DNA from 2 places in the Enterobacter sp. JH25 genome. Region 2 is predicted to be linked to the other one. Evidence: predicted binding sites of a transcription regulator. Region 2 holds the regulator's gene; the other holds the start of a gene.

Region 1 (8,864 bases), 550 kb from region 2:
GAGGTGACGTGCAGCGGGCCGATCGGCACCACATTATTCTTCTTGCTGCCCAGCTCGTTGATGAACTCGTAGGTTTCGCTGTCGGTTGTCGGGGCCGGACGCTGGCGGTAGTCCATGCTGTCCTTGCGCAGTGGATAGAGTTCATCCGGCCAGTCGTCCGGCAGCACCAGACGACGCTCGTCAGGCAGACCAACCGGCACCAGGCCGTACATGTCGCGCACTTCGCGCTCGCCCCAGACGGCGGCGGGTACGCGCGGCGTGACGGACGGGTACTCCGGCTTGTTCGGGTCAACTTCGACGCGCACGGTGAGCCAGCACTTCTCGCCCTGCTCCATCGACATCACGTAGTACACCGCATAGTTGCCGCACAGCTGACGCTCGTCGTTGCCGAACAGCACCGACAGCCAGCCGCCCTGCTGGTAGTAGAGAAACTCCACCACTTCCGGCAGATAGTTCACCTTAATGGTGACGGTTACCTGGTCTTTGGTTTGCCAGGACTCCTCCAGCACCACGCCCGGGAAAGCCTGATGCAACGCGGCGAGATACTGCTGACCTTTCTTTTCTTCAGACATAAACACTCTCTTTAATCACGCCACCAGCAAGGAGACGAACGCTAAAAATGCAAAACCAAAACCAGCCCAGGTAATGCGTGACGTTTCGACAAAACGCAGGCGCGCCATGCTGTTTTCAAACAGGGCAATCACCAGCACGCCGATAAGCAGCTTGAGCGCAGCCACCACAACGGCCAGCAGCAGGCCGCCCGCAGAGAAGTGCGTCATCTGCCCCCACGGGAAGAAAACGCCGACGAACATCTGCAACACCACCAGCTGCTTGAGGCTGATGCCCCACTTCAGCACCGCAAAGCCGTAGCCGCTGTACTCGGTGAGTGGCCCCTCCTGCAATTCCTGCTCCGCTTCCGCGAGATCGAACGGCAGCTTGCCCATCTCGATAAAGGTGGCGAACGCGCAGGCGCAGAGCGCCAGCACCAGCGGGAGCGAACGTGAAACCGGCCAGTGGTAAACGGTGTCGGTGATGAAACTGATGTGGGTCGAGCCAGCAACCTGCGCGGCGACCCACAGACCCAGCAGCAGAATTGGCTCAACCAGCACGCCGAGCATCGCCTCGCGACTGGCGCCGATACCCGTAAACGGGCTGCCGGTGTCCAGGCCCGCAATCGCAAAGAAGAAACGCGCGATGGCGAAGAGGTAGATCAGCGTAATCAGATCGCCAAGCACGGGCAGCGGCGAGCCCACCGTCACTACCGGCAGCGCGGTGGCGATGGTCAGCATCACGCCGACCATCACGAACGGCGTCAGGCGGAACACCCAACCTGAGGCATCCGGCGCGACGCTCTGACGGGAGAGCAGCTTGAAGAGATCGCGGTACTCCTGGAGCACGCCAGGCCCGCGACGGTTGTGTAGCCGGGCGCGCGCCACGCGCGTGATGCCCGACAGCAGCGGCGCGGCGGCGAACAGCACCAGCGCCTGAAGTATTGCCAGTAACAAACTCATGTCAGGCTCCTCGTGAAATGACAATCACCACCAGCACCGCCAGCTCGATCAGCGCCAGGCGGCGGAACAGCACGGGCACGGCGGCGCTCTGCCAGCCCGGCACCCAGCCCACCGGGTTCAGCCAGTGGCGCAGCTTCAGCACGGCGGCGAAGTTCTCCTTCACCGGCATGGCGAAACCGTGGGCGGTGATGACCATCGACTGCTCGTGTTCGTAGCCGCAGGCCCACGCCGCGCCGCGCGAGCGGGAGGCGAGACGGTCGCGTCTGAAGAACAGCATCAGCACGAACGGCAGGAGCGGCGCGGCAATCAGCAGCATCGCCATCATCGGCTGGGACACGACGGTATGCGCCGTAGCCAGCGGCAGCGGAATGGCGTGGCCCAGAAGCGGCAGCAGCCACGGCGCGGCAACCCCACCTGCGATACAGCACAGCGCCAGCGCGACCACGCTGGTGGCCATCAGCACCGGGGCGCAACAGGCGTTTTCCGCTTCGCGGGTGCGCGGCGCGCCCAGGAAGGTGACGCCGTAAACCTTCGCCATACACATCACCGCCAGTGCCCCGGTAATCGCCAGCCCAACCGCCAGCAGCGGGCCGAGCAGCCGCGCGATAAACGCGTCGCTCTGGCCGAGCGCGAAGAAGGATTGATAGATCACCCACTCCCCGGCAAAGCCGTTCAGCGGCGGCAGCGCGGCCATCGCCATCAGCCCGACCAGCATCGCCAGCGAAATGACGGGCATTTTTTTGCCAATCCCGCCGAGCTTTTCAATATCGCGGTGCCCGGTGCGAAACCAGACGCTGCCCGCGCCGAGGAACAGGGTGCTTTTAAACAGGCTGTGGTTGATAAGGTGATACAGACCGCCAATAAACCCGGCGGCAATCAGCGCCGGCTGGTTGAGCGCCAGCCCGCTGACACCCGCGCCCATGCCGAGCAGGATGATGCCGATATTCTCCAGGGTGTGGTACGCCAGCAGGCGCTGGATGTTATGCTCCATCAGGGCGTACAGCCCGCCGACAAATGCGGTGATCATCCCCGCAATCAGCAGCGCCACGCCCCACCACAGCGGCGGCTGGCCGCCCGTCAGGGTTATCGTCAGGATGCCGAACAGACCGACCTTCATCACCACGGTGGAGAACAGCGCGGCAGCCGGGGCCGAGGCATTAGCATGCGCCTGCGGCACCCAGCCGTGCAGCGGGATAATCCCGGCCAGCAGGCCAAAACCGACTACGCCCAACAGCCAGACGTCATTCCCCAGCGGCTGGCCGTTAAGCACGGCAAAGTCCAGCGTGCCGAAACGCTGCCACACCAGCCAGCAGGCCAGCGCCAGCAGCAGCGTGCCGAGTCGTCCGAGCGCAAACCACAGCTTGCCGGAGGCGCTGCATCCGGTCAGGAACACGCCGCACAGGGCCATGATTTCAGCCATCACCACCAGCGCGCCGAGGTTGCTGGCGACAACAGTGCAGACCGCGGCGGCCATCAACAGGTTGACCAGCAGGCCGTTGGCGTTGGTGTGCTGATGGCGGTGCCAGTCGATATTAAACAGGCTGATAAACAGCCCACACAGACCAAAGGTGACCAGCCAGATGGCATTTAGCGGCGTAAGCTCAACGGCGTGGTGGATCAGCGGGATGAGGGTGTCGACGGATTGGCCGTCGATCAGGACAACGCCGCCCGCCGCCAGCGTCATCAGGCTGCCGACCGCTCCGCCGATACCGGCGATCCAGCCGCTCAGCGTTTTATGGAAGGAGAGGAGCAGCGCCAGGACAGCGGCGGTGGCAAACCAGGCCACGCCGCTGGTCATCATAACTATCGCGTTCATTTCGCCCCCTCGTTAAGCGCCCGCAGCAGCGAAAGATCGCCGACGTCAGTATTGATGGTCAGCTCGCGCTTGCGTTTGCTGGTGCGGGCGATGTCGCGAATATTAACCAGAATTAACGCTTTGGTCGGACAGGTGCGCACGCAGGCCGGACCTTGTTCATCGAAGCTGCACAGGTCGCACTTCACCGCGACGGCGCGAATGCCCGGCACCCAGTCCAGCAGCGTGCTCACGCGTGCCGGTGCCGGCGGCGCAGGCGGCGCTTTCGGGGTGTTGGCATTCGCCGGAATATGCAGCGGACGGCTGCCGGAAAACTCAATGGCGCCAAACGGACAGGCGATGCCGCACAGCTTGCAGCTCACGCACAGGCTTTCGTTCAGCTGTACCGCGCCGTCAACGCGGGTGATGGCATTGACGGGACAGACGCCCGCGCATGGCGCGTCTTCACAGTGGTGACAGAGCTGCGGGGCAGACTCTTTCTCATTACGCATGACGCGCAGGCGCGGCATGGACTGTAGCCCGTGCAGGCGGTGTGTTTCCGAGCACGCCGCCTCACAGGTTCGACAGCCAATACAGACCGTCGAGTCAGCAATTACAAAACGGTTCACCGGGTCATCCTCTGGTGATGGTCATTTTTGACGAAAAAAAACTGTCTTATCGACACTTCTCGACACTCGCTTTTCAGGCCACGTTCGCGGAGGATTTTCCGTCGATCAGCTGTTTCAGGTTGATCGGCTGATCGTGCTCAACGGCAGCGTAGAGGCCGTTATAAACCGGCGCGATTTTCTCCAGATAGTGCTCCAGCACCTGCTGGCGATCGCGGGTGCTGACGTGACCGTCCACCATGCCGTCGGCCATCAGTTGGGCTTTCGCAATACACTGTTTTTCACCCTCTTTTGTCTCAACGTAATACTCAATGGTGTGGCTGTTGAAGCTCTCCGCCAGGGTGACAAAAATCGTGAAGTGTCCAAACAACACAAAGCGCATATCCCCCTGCGCCGCGCAGCTCATGGCATGGTGCAGACGGGCTTTTGAGAGGGTGATCCCCTGAATCAGAGAGTTGCAGTAGAGGTGCCACTGATCCTGAAGCTGCTGATGACGTTGCGCGATGTAATCCGCTTTTTCGCTAATTTCCCAAATAGTCATAAAAGGTATCCGGTTAATGGAGTTAGCGGCTGTTAAGCAGATTTCGTGCCAGTTTTTAATTTATTGATTTAAATGGATTTTAAAGAGATGCGCACTGTCACCGCTGCGGTGTCGACGTGTCATTTCGACAGCGTTGACATCGTCACGCCGTAACGCAAATCAAGCTGGCACTGTTATTGCATTAAAGGGGCAATTCATTAAGGAGGCGTCATGCACGAAATCACCCTCTGCCAGCGGGCACTGGAACTTATCGAACAGCAGGCTGTGCAGAACCATGCGAAGCGCGTGACCGGCGTCTGGCTGAAGGTCGGGGCGTTTTCCTGCGTCGAGACCAGCGCCCTCACCTTCTGTTTTGAGCTGGTGTGCCGCGGCACGCTGGCGGAGGGTTGCGCACTGCATATCGAGGAGCAGCAGGCGGAGTGCTGGTGCGAGCAGTGTCAGCAGTACGTCACGCTGCTGTCATCGAAGGTACAGCGCTGTCCGCAGTGCCAGAGCAGCGGGCTGCGCATCGTGGCGGATGACGGTATGCAGATCCAACGCCTCGAAATCGAGAAGGAGTAATGTATGTGTAGTACCTGCGGTTGCGCTGAAGGCAACCTGTATATAGAAGGGGATGAACACCGTCCCCACTCCGCGTTTCGCTCCGCACCCTTTTCTCCTGCCCCGCGTCCCGCGGCGGCACTGACCGGCATCACCTTTGCGCCGCAGCGTTCAGACGCGGGCGACCTGCATTACGGCCACGGCGAAGCAGGCACCCACGCGCCGGGCATCAGCCAGCGCGAGATGCTGGAGGTGGAGATCAATGTGCTGGACAAAAATAACCAGCTCGCCGCCCGCAATCGTGCCCGCTTTGCCGCCCGTCAACAGCTGGTACTGAACCTGGTCTCCAGCCCCGGCTCCGGTAAAACCACCCTGCTGACCGAAACCCTCAAACGACTGAATAAACGTGTCTCCTGCGCCGTTATCGAAGGCGATCAGCAAACGGTAAACGACGCGGCGCGCATCCGCGAAACCGGTACGCCCGCGATTCAGGTCAACACCGGCAAGGGCTGCCACCTGGACGCGCAGATGATTGCCGACGCCGCCCCGCGCCTGCCGCTGGCGAACAACGGCATCCTGTTTATTGAAAACGTCGGCAACCTGGTCTGCCCGGCAAGCTTCGACCTTGGCGAGCGGCATAAAGTGGCGGTGCTCTCCGTGACCGAAGGGGAAGACAAGCCGCTGAAGTATCCACATATGTTTGCCGCCGCCTCCCTCATGCTGCTGAACAAAGTCGACCTGCTGCCGTACCTGAATTTCGACGTGGATAAGTGCCTGGCTTACGCCCGGGAAGTGAACCCGGACATTGAGATCCTGCTGGTTTCCGCCACGCACGGCGACGGGATGGATGCCTGGCTGAACTGGCTGGAGAGCGAACGATGTGCATAGGCGTCCCCGGAAAAATTCATTCGATCGACGGCAATCAGGCCAAAGTGGAGGTCTGCGGCATCCTGCGCGATGTCGATCTGACGCTGGTGGGCAGCCACGATGAGACCGGCGCATCGCGTCTCGGCCAGTGGGTGCTGGTCCACGTGGGGTTTGCCATGAGCGTGATTAATGAGGAAGAAGCCCGCGATACGCTGGACGCGCTACAGAATATGTTTGACGTCGAGCCGGACGTAGGCGCCCTGCTGTATGGCGAGGAGCGATAACACATGCGTTACGTTGATGAATATCGCGCGCCTGAGCAGGTGTTGCAGCTTATCGATCGCCTGAAAACCCGCGCGTCCCTGCTGGACTACACGAAAGAAAAACCGCTGCGGATCATGGAGGTGTGCGGCGGACACACCCACACCATCTTTAAATTTGGCCTCGACCAGCTGCTGCCGGAGAACATCGAGTTTATCCACGGCCCCGGCTGCCCGGTGTGCGTGCTGCCGATGGGGCGCATCGACAGCTGTCTCGACATCGCCAGCCGTCCCGGTGTGATTTTTTGCACCTTTGGCGACGCCATGCGCGTACCGGGAAAAAATGGCTCGCTGCTCCAGGCGAAGGCGCGCGGCGCGGACGTGCGGATCGTCTACTCACCGATGGATGCCCTGACGCTGGCGATGGCTAATCCTGAGCGTAAGGTCGTCTTTTTCGGGCTGGGTTTTGAAACCACCATGCCCGCCACCGCCATTACCCTCCAGCAGGCGAAAGCCCGCAACGTCACTAACTTTTACTTTTTCTGCCAGCACATCACGCTTATTCCCACGCTGCGCAGCCTGCTTGAAGCGCCGGATAACGGTATCGACGCGTTTCTGGCGCCAGGCCACGTCAGCATGGTGATCGGCACAGAAGCCTACAGTTTTATCGCTGAACAGTACAATCGTCCGTTAGTGGTGGCTGGTTTCGAGCCACTTGATCTACTGCAAGGCGTGACCATGCTGGTTGAGCAGAAAATAGCGGCCCTGAGTGTGGTGGAAAATCAGTATCGCCGCGTGGTGCCCGATGCAGGTAACAGACGGGCACAGCAGGCGATAGCCGACGTGTTTAGCGTCGAAGGCGACAGCGAGTGGCGCGGACTGGGGCTGATTGCCGAATCCGGCGTACACCTGACGCCCGCGTATCGCGCCTTCGACGCCGAAGCGCATTTCCGCCCGCAGCCGCAGAAGGTGTGCGACGATCCCCGCGCCCGCTGTGGCGACGTACTCACCGGCAAATGCAAACCTCATCACTGCCCGTTATTTGGCAACGCCTGTAACCCGCAAACCGCGTTTGGCGCGCTGATGGTCTCTTCCGAAGGGGCATGCGCCGCGTGGTATCACTATCGCAACCAGGAGTGTGAAGCATGAACACGGTGGAAATGGCGCACGGAAGCGGTGGACAGGCGATGCAGCAGTTGATTAACAGGCTGTTCATGGAAGCCTTTAACAACCCCTGGCTCGCCGAGCAGGAAGATCAGGCGCGTATTGACCTCGCGGCCCTGACCGCCCACGGCGACAGGCTGGCGTTCTCTACCGACAGCTACGTGATTGACCCGCTGTTCTTCCCGGGCGGCGATATCGGCAAGCTCGCCGTCTGCGGCACGGCAAACGACGTGGCCGTCAGCGGCGCGATCCCCCGCTACCTCTCCTGCGGGTTTATCCTCGAAGAAGGGTTACCCATGGAGACGCTCACGGCGGTGGTCAACAGCATGGCGCACACCGCCCGCGAGGCGGGGATCGCCATCGTGACCGGGGATACCAAGGTGGTGCAGCGCGGCGCGGCGGATAAGCTCTTCATTAACACCGCCGGAATGGGGGCGATCCCCGCCGACATTCACTGGGGCGCGCAGCAGCTTTGTGCAGGCGACGTGCTGATTGTCAGCGGCACGCTGGGCTGCCACGGGGCAACCATCCTGAACCTGCGTGAAGGCTTAGGGCTGGATGGCGAGCTGCGCAGTGACTGCGCGGTACTCACGCCGCTGATCCAGACGCTGCGCGACATGCCGGGCGTAAAAGCCCTGCGCGACGCCACGCGAGGCGGCGTGAATGCCGTCGTACACGAATTTGCCGCAAGCAGCGGCTGCGGAATTGAACTAACCGAGCGCGGCCTGCCCGTTAAGCCTGCTGTACGCGGGCTGTGCGAGCTATTAGGGCTAGACCCGCTTAACTTTGCCAACGAAGGTAAGCTGGTGATCGGCGTGGAACGCACGGCGGCGGAAGCCGTACTTGAACAACTGCGCGCACATCCCTTAGGGAAAGACGCGGCCATCATCGGCGACGTGGTTGAGCGCAAAGGGGTGCGCCTGACCGGGCTTTACGGCGTGAAGCGCACGCTGGATCTGCCGCACGCTGAACCGTTACCCCGAATTTGCTAGACCGCGCCAAAAGCGGTCAGCGCTGAATGTCTCTTTTTTGCCAGTTTCTATTGGAAAGCAATAATGCCGTATACACCGATGAGCGATCTTGGACAGCAGGGCCTGTTTGACATCACGCGCACACTTTTACAACAGCCCGACCTCGGCGCGCTGAGCGATGCCCTGACGCGGCTGGTCAGGCAATCAGCGCTGGCGGACAGCGCCGCCATTGTGCTCTGGCATAGCGCAACCCACCGCGCGAGCTATTTCTCAACGCGTGATAACGGCAAAATCTTCGAATATGAAGATGAAACGTTTCTGGCCCACGGTCCGGTGCGACGTATTCTCTCCCGCCCGGAAGCGCTGCACTGCAATTTTGACCAGTTTCGCCAGGCTTGGCCGAAGCTGGCAGAGAGCAACCTTTACCACCCGTTCGGCCACTACAGCATGCTGCCGCTGGCGGTGGAAGGGCAAATTTTTGGCGGCTGCGAGTTTATCCGTAATAACGACCAGCCCTGGACCGAGGCGGAGTACGAGCGGTTGCATACCTTCACGCAGATTGTGGCCGTCGTGGCAGAGCAGATCCAAAGCC
Region 2 (8,864 bases):
AGCCGCTGGCAGTACCTGCCCTGACGGCGATGATCAAGAAGTTCTGGGATACCTGTGATGAAGAGGAGAGCACCATGACGTCTGTTGATAGCGCTAAAACCCAAACGATACTGGATACCGCCATGCTGGAGCAGTATATCGATCTGGTGGGACCCAAACTGATCACCGATGGCCTGGCCGTGTTCGAAAAAATGATGCCGGGCTATCTGAACGTGCTCGAATCCAACCTGACGGCGCGTGACCAGAAGGGCATCGTCGAGGAGGGACATAAAATCAAAGGCGCAGCTGGTTCAGTCGGGTTACGCCATCTCCAGCAACTGGGCCAACAGATTCAGTCGCCTGATTTACCTGCCTGGGAAGATAACGTAGGTGATTGGGTTGAAGAGATGAAACAAGAGTGGCAAAACGATGTTGCAGTGCTGAAAGCCTGGGTAGAATCCCGAAAAAAATGACCCCGGCTATACCGGGGTGCGCGAATACTGCGCCAACACCAGGGAAATCGTGGCTGCGCCTGATTTTTATGGGTTGTTTTCGCATGGACGCCGCCTGAAAATTAAGGCCGCACGCAGATAAGATAGCAAATCTTAAACAGTTTGTTACATGAATCAGTGAAATGTGTGAAGCATAGCGTTTTAATCAGAATTTTTAATGTGCTTCAGCGAGTTGCATAGAAGGATCGTCAGAATGAAGAAAGTGGGTGTCGTGCTGAGCGGATGTGGCGTTTACGATGGTTCAGAGATACATGAAACCGTGTTAACGCTGCTGGCATTATCGCGCCAGGGGGCCGACGTTATCTGCTTCGCTCCGGATAAAACGCAGGCAGACGTGGTTAATCATCTTACCGGCGAGCCAATGGCGGAAAGCCGTAACGTGCTGATTGAAGCGGCGCGTATTGTGCGCGGGGATATTCATCCGCTGGTACAGGCCGATGCGGCTGAGCTAGATGCGCTCATCGTGCCGGGCGGCTTTGGCGCGGCGAAAAACCTGAGCACGTTTGCAACGCAAGGCGCGGCGTGCCATGTCGATCCCGATTTGAAAGCGCTATCGCTGGCGATGCATGCGGCAGGTAAGCCGCAGGGCTTTATCTGCATTGCGCCAGCCATGCTGCCGAAAATTTTTGATTTCCCGCTGCGGCTCACGATCGGAACCGACATTGATACTGCTGAAATTGTCGAAGATATGGGCGGCGAACACGTGCCATGTCCGGTAGACGACATTGTAGTGGATGAGGACAATAAAATCGTCACCACGCCGGCGTATATGCTGGCGCAGAACATTGCCGAGGCTGCTGCAGGCATTGAAAAGCTGGTGGACAGAGTGCTGGTTCTTACCGAATGAGCCGTAAATTATCCCCTGGCGGGTGGTTAAAACGGATCCTGCTGCGTATTGTGCTGGTCCTGGCCGTTTTTTGGGGCGGAGGCATTGCGCTGTTCAGCATCCTGCCCGTCCCGTTCTCGGCCGTGATGGCAGAGCGGCAGATTAGCGCCTGGCTCTCGGGTGATTTTGGCTATGTTGCCCACTCAGACTGGGTCGGCATGGATGAAATCTCCCCGTGGATGGGGCTGGCGGTCATTGCGGCAGAAGATCAGAAATTCCCGGAGCACTGGGGTTTTGACGTGGCGGCTATCGAGAAGGCGCTGGATCATAATGAACGTCATGAAAACCGCGTCCGCGGTGCGTCGACGCTTTCTCAGCAGACGGTAAAAAATCTGTTCTTATGGGACGGTCGCAGCTGGGTGAGAAAAGGGCTGGAGGCCGGGCTGACGCTGGGCGTCGAGACGGTGTGGAGCAAAAAACGCATTTTGACCGTCTACCTGAATATCGCGGAGTTTGGTGACGGCGTGTTTGGCGTCGAATCGGCATCGCAGCGCTATTTTGGCAAGCCCGCCAGCAGGCTGACTATGTCCGAAGCGGCACTGCTTGCCGCCGTGCTGCCGAACCCGCTGCGTTTTAAGGCCAGCGCGCCGTCAGGCTACGTGCGAAGCCGCCAGGCGTGGATTATGCGCCAGATGCGTCAGCTGGGTGGGGAAGGGTTTATGGAGCGAAATAATCTTATGTAAAGCGGGTAAGCGCAGCGCTACCCGCCGACGTGGCGAACGTTAATCTTCGTCAAACCCGGCGTTAAACAGGGCAATCACTGCCGCCAGCGCTTCTTCTTCCTGCGGGCCGGTGGCTTCAACTTCAATCTGGCGGCCTTTGGCAGAATCCAGCATCAGCAGCGCAATCACGCTGTTGGCTTCTGCCTCGGTTCCCTCATCGTTGCGCAGCAGCACCTCAGCATCAAAACCCTGCATCAGTTCAAACAGCTTCATCGCCGGGCGCGCATGCATGCCCAGCTTATTGGTGATTTCGACGGTCTGTTTTACGGTCATGTTTTACGTTTTTCCAGCGTGCGATGACGGGACTGAACGTTCTTCCCGCGTGAGCGGAAGTAATCGGCCAGCTGTTCGGCAATGTAGACCGAACGATGTTTACCGCCGGTACAGCCAATCGCCACCGTCAGATAGCTACGATTGTTTGTCTCCAGCATAGGTAACCATAGCTCAAGGTAGCTTCGCGTCTGGTAGATAAAATTGTGTACTTCTGTGTGTCGGTCGAGGAACGCCGCCACCGGCTTATCCAGACCGGTCATCGGACGCAGTTTCGGATCCCAGTGTGGGTTCGGCAGGAAACGCACATCAAAAACGTAATCCGCATCGATAGGGATACCGTGCTTAAAGCCGAAGGATTCAAACACCATCGTCAGTTCGCGCTCGCGCTTGCCGAGTAAGCGAGTACGCAGCATTTCCGCCAGCTCGTGGACGGACATTTCTGAAGTGTCGACAATCAGGTCGGCCCGGGAACGCAGCGGCTCAAGCAGATCGCTCTCTTTATCAATGGCGCTTTCCAGCGAAAGATTTTTACTCGAGAGCGGATGCAAACGACGTGTATCGCTGTAACGGCGGATCAGCGTGTTGCGGTCAGCATCCAGGAACAAGAGCTGAGGCGAGAAGCACTCCGGCAGACTGTTCATTGCCTGCTCGAAGATTTCCGGCGATTCCGGCATGTTACGCACGTCAATACTGACGGCGGCAGAGATTTGCCTGTCCGCCAGCGTCCGCGCCAGATCGGGTAACAGCACTACCGGCAGGTTATCTACGCAGTAAAATCCCATGTCTTCCAGCGCGCGCAGGGCCACGGACTTCCCGGACCCCGAACGACCGCTGACGATCATCAGCACCATTTTCCGTTTCTCCTCAGGGCTGCCGTTCTGAAGGCCCTTTCCCGATTATGCCTCATCCTGATTGCCTTCTGCTTCAGTGATAATTTGATAAAGCTCTTCATCACTTTGAGCTGAGCGCAGTCGACGACAAATGGTTTTATCCGCCAGACGTTTGGCAACCAGCGACAGCGTGTGCAGGTGGGTTTTGGTCTGATCGGCAGGAACCAGCAGCGCGAAGAGCAGATCCACAGGCTGGTTATCGATGGCGTCAAAAGCGATAGGCGTTTCCAGTTGCACAAACACCCCCACGGCACGCAGCGTATCTTCTTCCAGCTTGCCATGCGGGATCGCAATGCCATTGCCGATGCCGGTACTGCCCATTTTTTCACGGGTCAGAATGGCTTCAAACACGATCTGCGGCGGCAGACCCAGCTGTTTTGCGGCCAGCTCACTGATGATTTCCAGCGCACGTTTTTTGCTCTGGCAGTGAACGCCACTGCGGGTACAATCCTGGTTAAGGACATTGCTCAGTTGAAGAGCGGAATCGTTGTTTATCATAATTTCACCTAAGCGCTAACTGTACAAATGGCCTGTTGTGTTTCACAACAGGCCGTCCTGCACCCGTTAACTGCCCGGACAATTAGTGTTGTTTCAGTTTATCTTTATGTTTATTGAGCTGTCTCGCAAGCTTATCAATCAAGCCGTCGATAGCCGCGTACATGTCTTGCCCTTCCGCACTGGCATGAAGTTCCCCTCCGTTGACGTGCAGGGTCGCATCCGAGATATGCGTCACTTTCTCCACTTTCAACACAACATAGACCTGGTTGATCCTCTCGAAATACTGCTCGAGTTTCGCGAACTTAGCGTTTACAAAATCGCGTAAAGCCTCAGTAATTTCGACGTTATGTCCGGTGATATTGAGCTGCATAGTGTCTTCCTTATCGGTTGTGTCAAACCAGTTGTTTACGCTGGTTAGACGGCGGAATGGATAAAGACTCTCGATACTTCGCGACAGTACGGCGTGCCACCATAATACCCTGATCGGACAGCATGGTGGTTAACTTACTGTCACTGAGTGGCTTCGCGGGGTTCTCCGCGGCGATCAACTTCTTCACCAGTGCGCGAATAGCTGTTGACGAGGCTTCGCCGCCGCCTTCGGTGTTCACGTGGCTGGAGAAGAAATACTTAAGCTCAAAAATACCGCGTGGGCTGTGCAGATACTTCTGCGTGGTCACGCGGGAAATGGTTGATTCATGCATCTCGACGGCCTGGGCGATGTCCGCCAGCACCATCGGTTTCATAAATTCTTCGCCCTGCTCAAAGAATGCCTGCTGCTGTTCGACAATACAGCGGCTGACGCGCAGCAGCGTGTCATTACGGCTTTCCAGACTCTTAATCAACCAGCGTGCTTCCTGAAGGTTGCTGCGAATGTATTGATTATCAGCGTCGTTACGGGCGCTGGTGCACATGGAGGCGTATTGCTGGTTGATTTGCAGGCGAGGAATGCTGTCGGCGTTCAGTTCAACGACCCAGCGGCCATTGTGTTTTCTCACCAGCACATCAGGAATAACGTATTCCGGTTCGCTGGTCTGGATAGATTGCCCCGGACGCGGATCGAGTGACTGGATCAGATTCACCGCTTCCTTCAGCACCTCTTCTTTGAGGCGCGTGACGCGCATCAGGGTGCGGAAGTCGTGATTTGCCAGCAAATCCAGATGCTCGCTGATGATGAGCCGGGCTTCGTCAATCCACGGTGTCTCTTTGGCAAACTGCGAAAGCTGGATCAGAAGGCAGTCGCGCAGATCTTTCGCGGCGACGCCAATCGGGTCGAAACGCTGAACGCGTTTCAGGACGGCTTCGATCTCTTCCAGTTCAATCTCGTCATCGCCGATGCTTTCCAGAATCTCGTCCAGCGTCACGGTCAAATAGCCCGTGTCGTCAACGGCATCGACAATCGAGGTGGCAATGGCGCGATCGGTATCGGAGAAAGGCGTCAGCTCCACCTGCCACATCAGGTAGTCCTGAAGCGACTGGGTAGTTTCGCCCTGGTAGACCGGGAGTTCATCGTCCTGGTAATCTGCACGCGTCCCGGAAGGGGTACCCGCGGTGTAGATTTCATCCCAGCTGGCATCCAGCGGCAGTTCCTCCGGCATCTCTTTCTGTTCGAGCGCATCTACGGAGTCGAGCGTTTCTGTGTCCTGCGTCTGCTGAGCGTCTACCTCGTCATGAAGATCGGTTTGCTCCAGCAGCGGATTGCTGTCCAGCGCCTGCTGGAGCTCCTGCTGGAGTTCTAACGTGGACAGCTGCAACAGACGGATTGCCTGTTGTAGCTGCGGCGTCATGGCCAGTTGCTGGCTGAGCCGTAATTGCAAACCTTGCTTCATGTTCAGAGCGTTTTTCTCCGGTTCGGCGTGACTTAACCTCTACCCTATCAGAGTCTGAAGTCTTCCCCAAGGTACACGCGCTTAACATGCTCATCTTCGAGGATTTGCTGCGGCGTACCGTGGGCAATCAGATGGCCCTGGCTCACTATGTAGGCGCGCTCACACACGGCCAGCGTTTCACGAACGTTGTGGTCCGTGATCAGCACGCCAAGCCCGCTGTCGCGCAGGTGCTCAATAATACGTTTGATATCGATAACGGAGATGGGGTCAACGCCCGCAAACGGTTCATCCAGCAGGATAAATTTCGGGTTTGCTGCCAGCGCGCGCGCAATCTCAACGCGGCGGCGTTCACCACCTGACAGCGCCTGACCGAGGCTGTCACGCAGATGTTCGATATGAAACTCTTCCATCAGCTCGTTCGCACGGTCAGTGCGCTGCTCGCTGGTCAGATCGTCACGGATCTGAAGCACGGCCATTAGGTTGTCGAACACGCTTAAGCGGCGGAAGATGGAGGCTTCCTGCGGCAGATAGCCGATGCCACGACGCGCGCGGGCATGCAGTGGCAGCAGGCTGATATCTTCATCATCGATGATGATGTTGCCGGCGTCACGCGGGACGATGCCCACCACCATGTAGAAGGTCGTGGTTTTACCCGCCCCGTTAGGGCCAAGCAAACCCACGATTTCGCCGGAGTTGACGGTCAGACTGACATCTTCGACGACGCGGCGGCCCTTATACGCTTTCGCGAGGTTTTTTGCAGTTAAAGTTGCCATAACGAATTAGTTACTCTTTTTCTGTGCCGGAGCCTGGCCGTTGTTCTTGTCCTGCAATTGCGAAGGCACAAGAACGGTCGTGACGCGTTTGCCTTTTTCACTGGAGGCCTGCATTTTCTGCTCTTTCACCAGATAAGTGATCTTGTCGCCTTTGATATTGCTGTCCAGCTGTTCCAGGTAAGCATTACCGGTCAGGATGACCAGATCCTTCGCCAGTTCATAGTGCATATGCGAGGCATGGCCTTTCACCGGCTTGCCGTTGTCCTGCATCTGGTAGAAGGTGGCCGGGTTGCCATAACCATCGATAATCTCTTTGCCCTGCTCGCCGCCCGGTCGGGTAACGACCACTTTGTCGGCGTTGATTTTGATGGTGCCCTGGGTCATGACCACGTTGCCGGTAAAGGTGACGACGTTACCCTGCATATCCAGAGACTGGGTATCGGATTCAATATGAATCGGCTGTTCGGTGTCGCCAGTCACAGCAAGCGCGGGAAGACTGGCCGCCAGCAGCGCGCTGGCGATAACAACTTTAAGGCTGAGTTTGTTTGTTTTGAATTTCATAGGAGGTTCTAACCTTTTCAATCAGCTCGGCGTTTTTGCTGCGTAAGTTCCCGCGCATTCTTAAACCGCTGGAATTAAATGTTGTGCCATACAGGGTGACTAAATCCTGCGACGTGACATCCTGGGTGACCAGGTTGATCTGGGCGTTATCCGTCGTAATTTTTCGCAGTTGCGCGTCAGCGGTCAGGGCGTTGACTTCAACGTGACCATACAGGTAAAGCATACGGTCATTTGTCAGTTTTGCCCGGTCAGACTTGATAGACCACGTCGGCACTTTGTCCGTATCAAAGGTGGTCATGACCGGTTGGGTAAACCACGAAGTACCGTCATCTGAAAAATATTCTACATGCTGAGCAACGAGGCGATAGTTCAGCGCGCCTTCCGGGCTATAGACCACGGTGTCGCTGTGATCGCTTTTATAGGTCGGGTCGCTCGTGTTAACCACTTCCGCTTGCGTATCTTCGCGGTCAGCGAGGTTTACGCCAATCAGTACCAGGGCGACAAGCGCAAGCAGAATGATAACCCAACGTCTGGTTTTACTCATATCGATTGCCCTTTCGCCTCATCAAGCTTGCCCTGCGCCAGCAGAAGCAGATCGCAGACTTCGCGGACGGCGCCGCGGCCACCGTGAATATGGGTAACATAATCAGCACGCGGGATCAGCAGCGGGTGCGCGTCAGCCACGGCGATGCTCAGACCCACCTCCGCCATGACTGGCCAGTCGATCAAATCATCCCCGACGTATGCCACATTCTCTGGTGCAATGGCCAGTTTTCCCAACAGATCCCGGAAGGCTACCATCTTATCAGACTGCCCCTGATAGAGATGGGTAATGCCCAGCGTTTCACACCGATCTTCTACCAGTTTAGCTTTCCGCCCGGTGATGATTGCAACTTCAATACCGGACGTGAGCGCACAGCGGATACCGTAACCGTCGCGAACGTTAAAGGCTTTCAGCTCTTCGCCGTTATTGCCCATATAAATCAGACCGTCGGAGAGCACACCATCCACATCGAGGATCAGCAGGCGGATATTTTCCGCCTTTGCCATCATGTGGGCGCTCACCGGGCCATAACAGGTTGCAAGGGATGCACCCGCATTACTCATTGTCTTATCCTTCATTACACTACGCCAGCGCGCAGCAGATCATGCATATGTACCACACCCAGCAGTTGGTCGCCATCGGCAACCATCACTGAGGTAATATGACGGGACTGCATCAGGTTCAGTACATCTACCGCCAGCGTGCCCGGACGGACGCGGATCCCGCCTGGTGTCATTACATCAGCGATGCCCAGCGTTCGGACATCCACACCCATATCGAATACCCGGCGCAGGTCGCCGTCGGTGAAAATGCCCTGAATCTTCATCAGATCGTCGCAGATAACCGTCATGCCCAGGTTTTTACGGGTGATCTCCAGTAACGCGTCGCGCAAAGAGGCCTCTTTGCTGACGTGCGGGATCTCATCCCCGGTGTGCATAATATCGTTGACCCGCAGCAGCAGTTTGCGCCCGAGCGCGCCGCCGGGGTGAGACAGAGCGAAATCTTCAGGCGTAAAACCGCGGGCTTCCAGCAGCGCAACGGCAAGGGCATCGCCCATCACCAGCGCGGCGGTTGTGCTGGAGGTCGGCGCCAGCCCCAGCGGACAGGCTTCTTTCGGCACCTTCACGCACAGGTGAATATCTGCCGCACGCGCCATGCTGCTTTCCGGGCGGCTGGTCATGCAAATCAGCGGTACGTGCAGACGCTTCAGCACCGGGATCAACGCCAGGATTTCATTCGATTCCCCGGAGTTGGACAGCGCAATAACCACGTCCTGCGGCGTAACCATGCCGAGGTCACCGTGCGCGGCTTCACCGGGATGAACGAAGAATGACGACGTGCCGGTACTGGCAAAGGTCGCCGCCATTTTGCGCCCGATATGGCCGGATTTGCCCATCCCC

The links. Region 2 encodes sigma-54, which starts transcription at its own class of promoters, with help from an activator protein. Its sites were predicted from a motif close to GTTGGCACANNTTTCGCTNT; they were not measured.
Region 1: the regulator sigma-54 is predicted to act here: its motif matches at 4,634-4,653, upstream of hypA (hydrogenase maturation nickel metallochaperone HypA).

What each region holds. Positions count from the first base shown of each region.
Region 1 is NZ_CP091319.1:3,573,258-3,582,121, forward strand. It holds gene hycE (formate hydrogenlyase subunit HycE) at 1-572, opposite strand, end outside; gene L2Y28_RS17095 (respiratory chain complex I subunit 1 family protein) at 588-1,511, opposite strand; gene hycC (formate hydrogenlyase subunit 3) at 1,513-3,327, opposite strand; gene L2Y28_RS17105 (4Fe-4S dicluster domain-containing protein) at 3,324-3,932, opposite strand; gene hycA (formate hydrogenlyase regulator HycA) at 4,006-4,470, opposite strand; gene hypA (hydrogenase maturation nickel metallochaperone HypA) at 4,681-5,031, shown strand; gene hypB (hydrogenase nickel incorporation protein HypB) at 5,035-5,898, shown strand; gene L2Y28_RS17125 (HypC/HybG/HupF family hydrogenase formation chaperone) at 5,889-6,161, shown strand; gene hypD (hydrogenase formation protein HypD) at 6,165-7,286, shown strand; gene hypE (hydrogenase expression/formation protein HypE) at 7,283-8,293, shown strand; gene flhA (formate hydrogenlyase transcriptional activator FlhA) at 8,357-8,864, shown strand, end outside.
Region 2 is NZ_CP091319.1:4,123,860-4,132,723, reverse strand. It holds gene arcB (aerobic respiration two-component sensor histidine kinase ArcB) at 1-452, shown strand, start outside; gene elbB (isoprenoid biosynthesis glyoxalase ElbB) at 685-1,338, shown strand; gene mtgA (monofunctional biosynthetic peptidoglycan transglycosylase) at 1,335-2,060, shown strand; gene npr (PTS phosphocarrier protein NPr) at 2,100-2,372, opposite strand; gene rapZ (RNase adapter RapZ) at 2,369-3,223, opposite strand; gene ptsN (PTS IIA-like nitrogen regulatory protein PtsN) at 3,269-3,760, opposite strand; gene hpf (ribosome hibernation promoting factor) at 3,843-4,130, opposite strand; gene rpoN (RNA polymerase factor sigma-54) at 4,153-5,586, opposite strand; gene lptB (LPS export ABC transporter ATP-binding protein) at 5,634-6,359, opposite strand; gene lptA (lipopolysaccharide ABC transporter substrate-binding protein LptA) at 6,366-6,920, opposite strand; gene lptC (LPS export ABC transporter periplasmic protein LptC) at 6,889-7,464, opposite strand; gene kdsC (3-deoxy-manno-octulosonate-8-phosphatase KdsC) at 7,461-8,027, opposite strand; gene kdsD (arabinose-5-phosphate isomerase KdsD) at 8,042-8,864, opposite strand, start outside.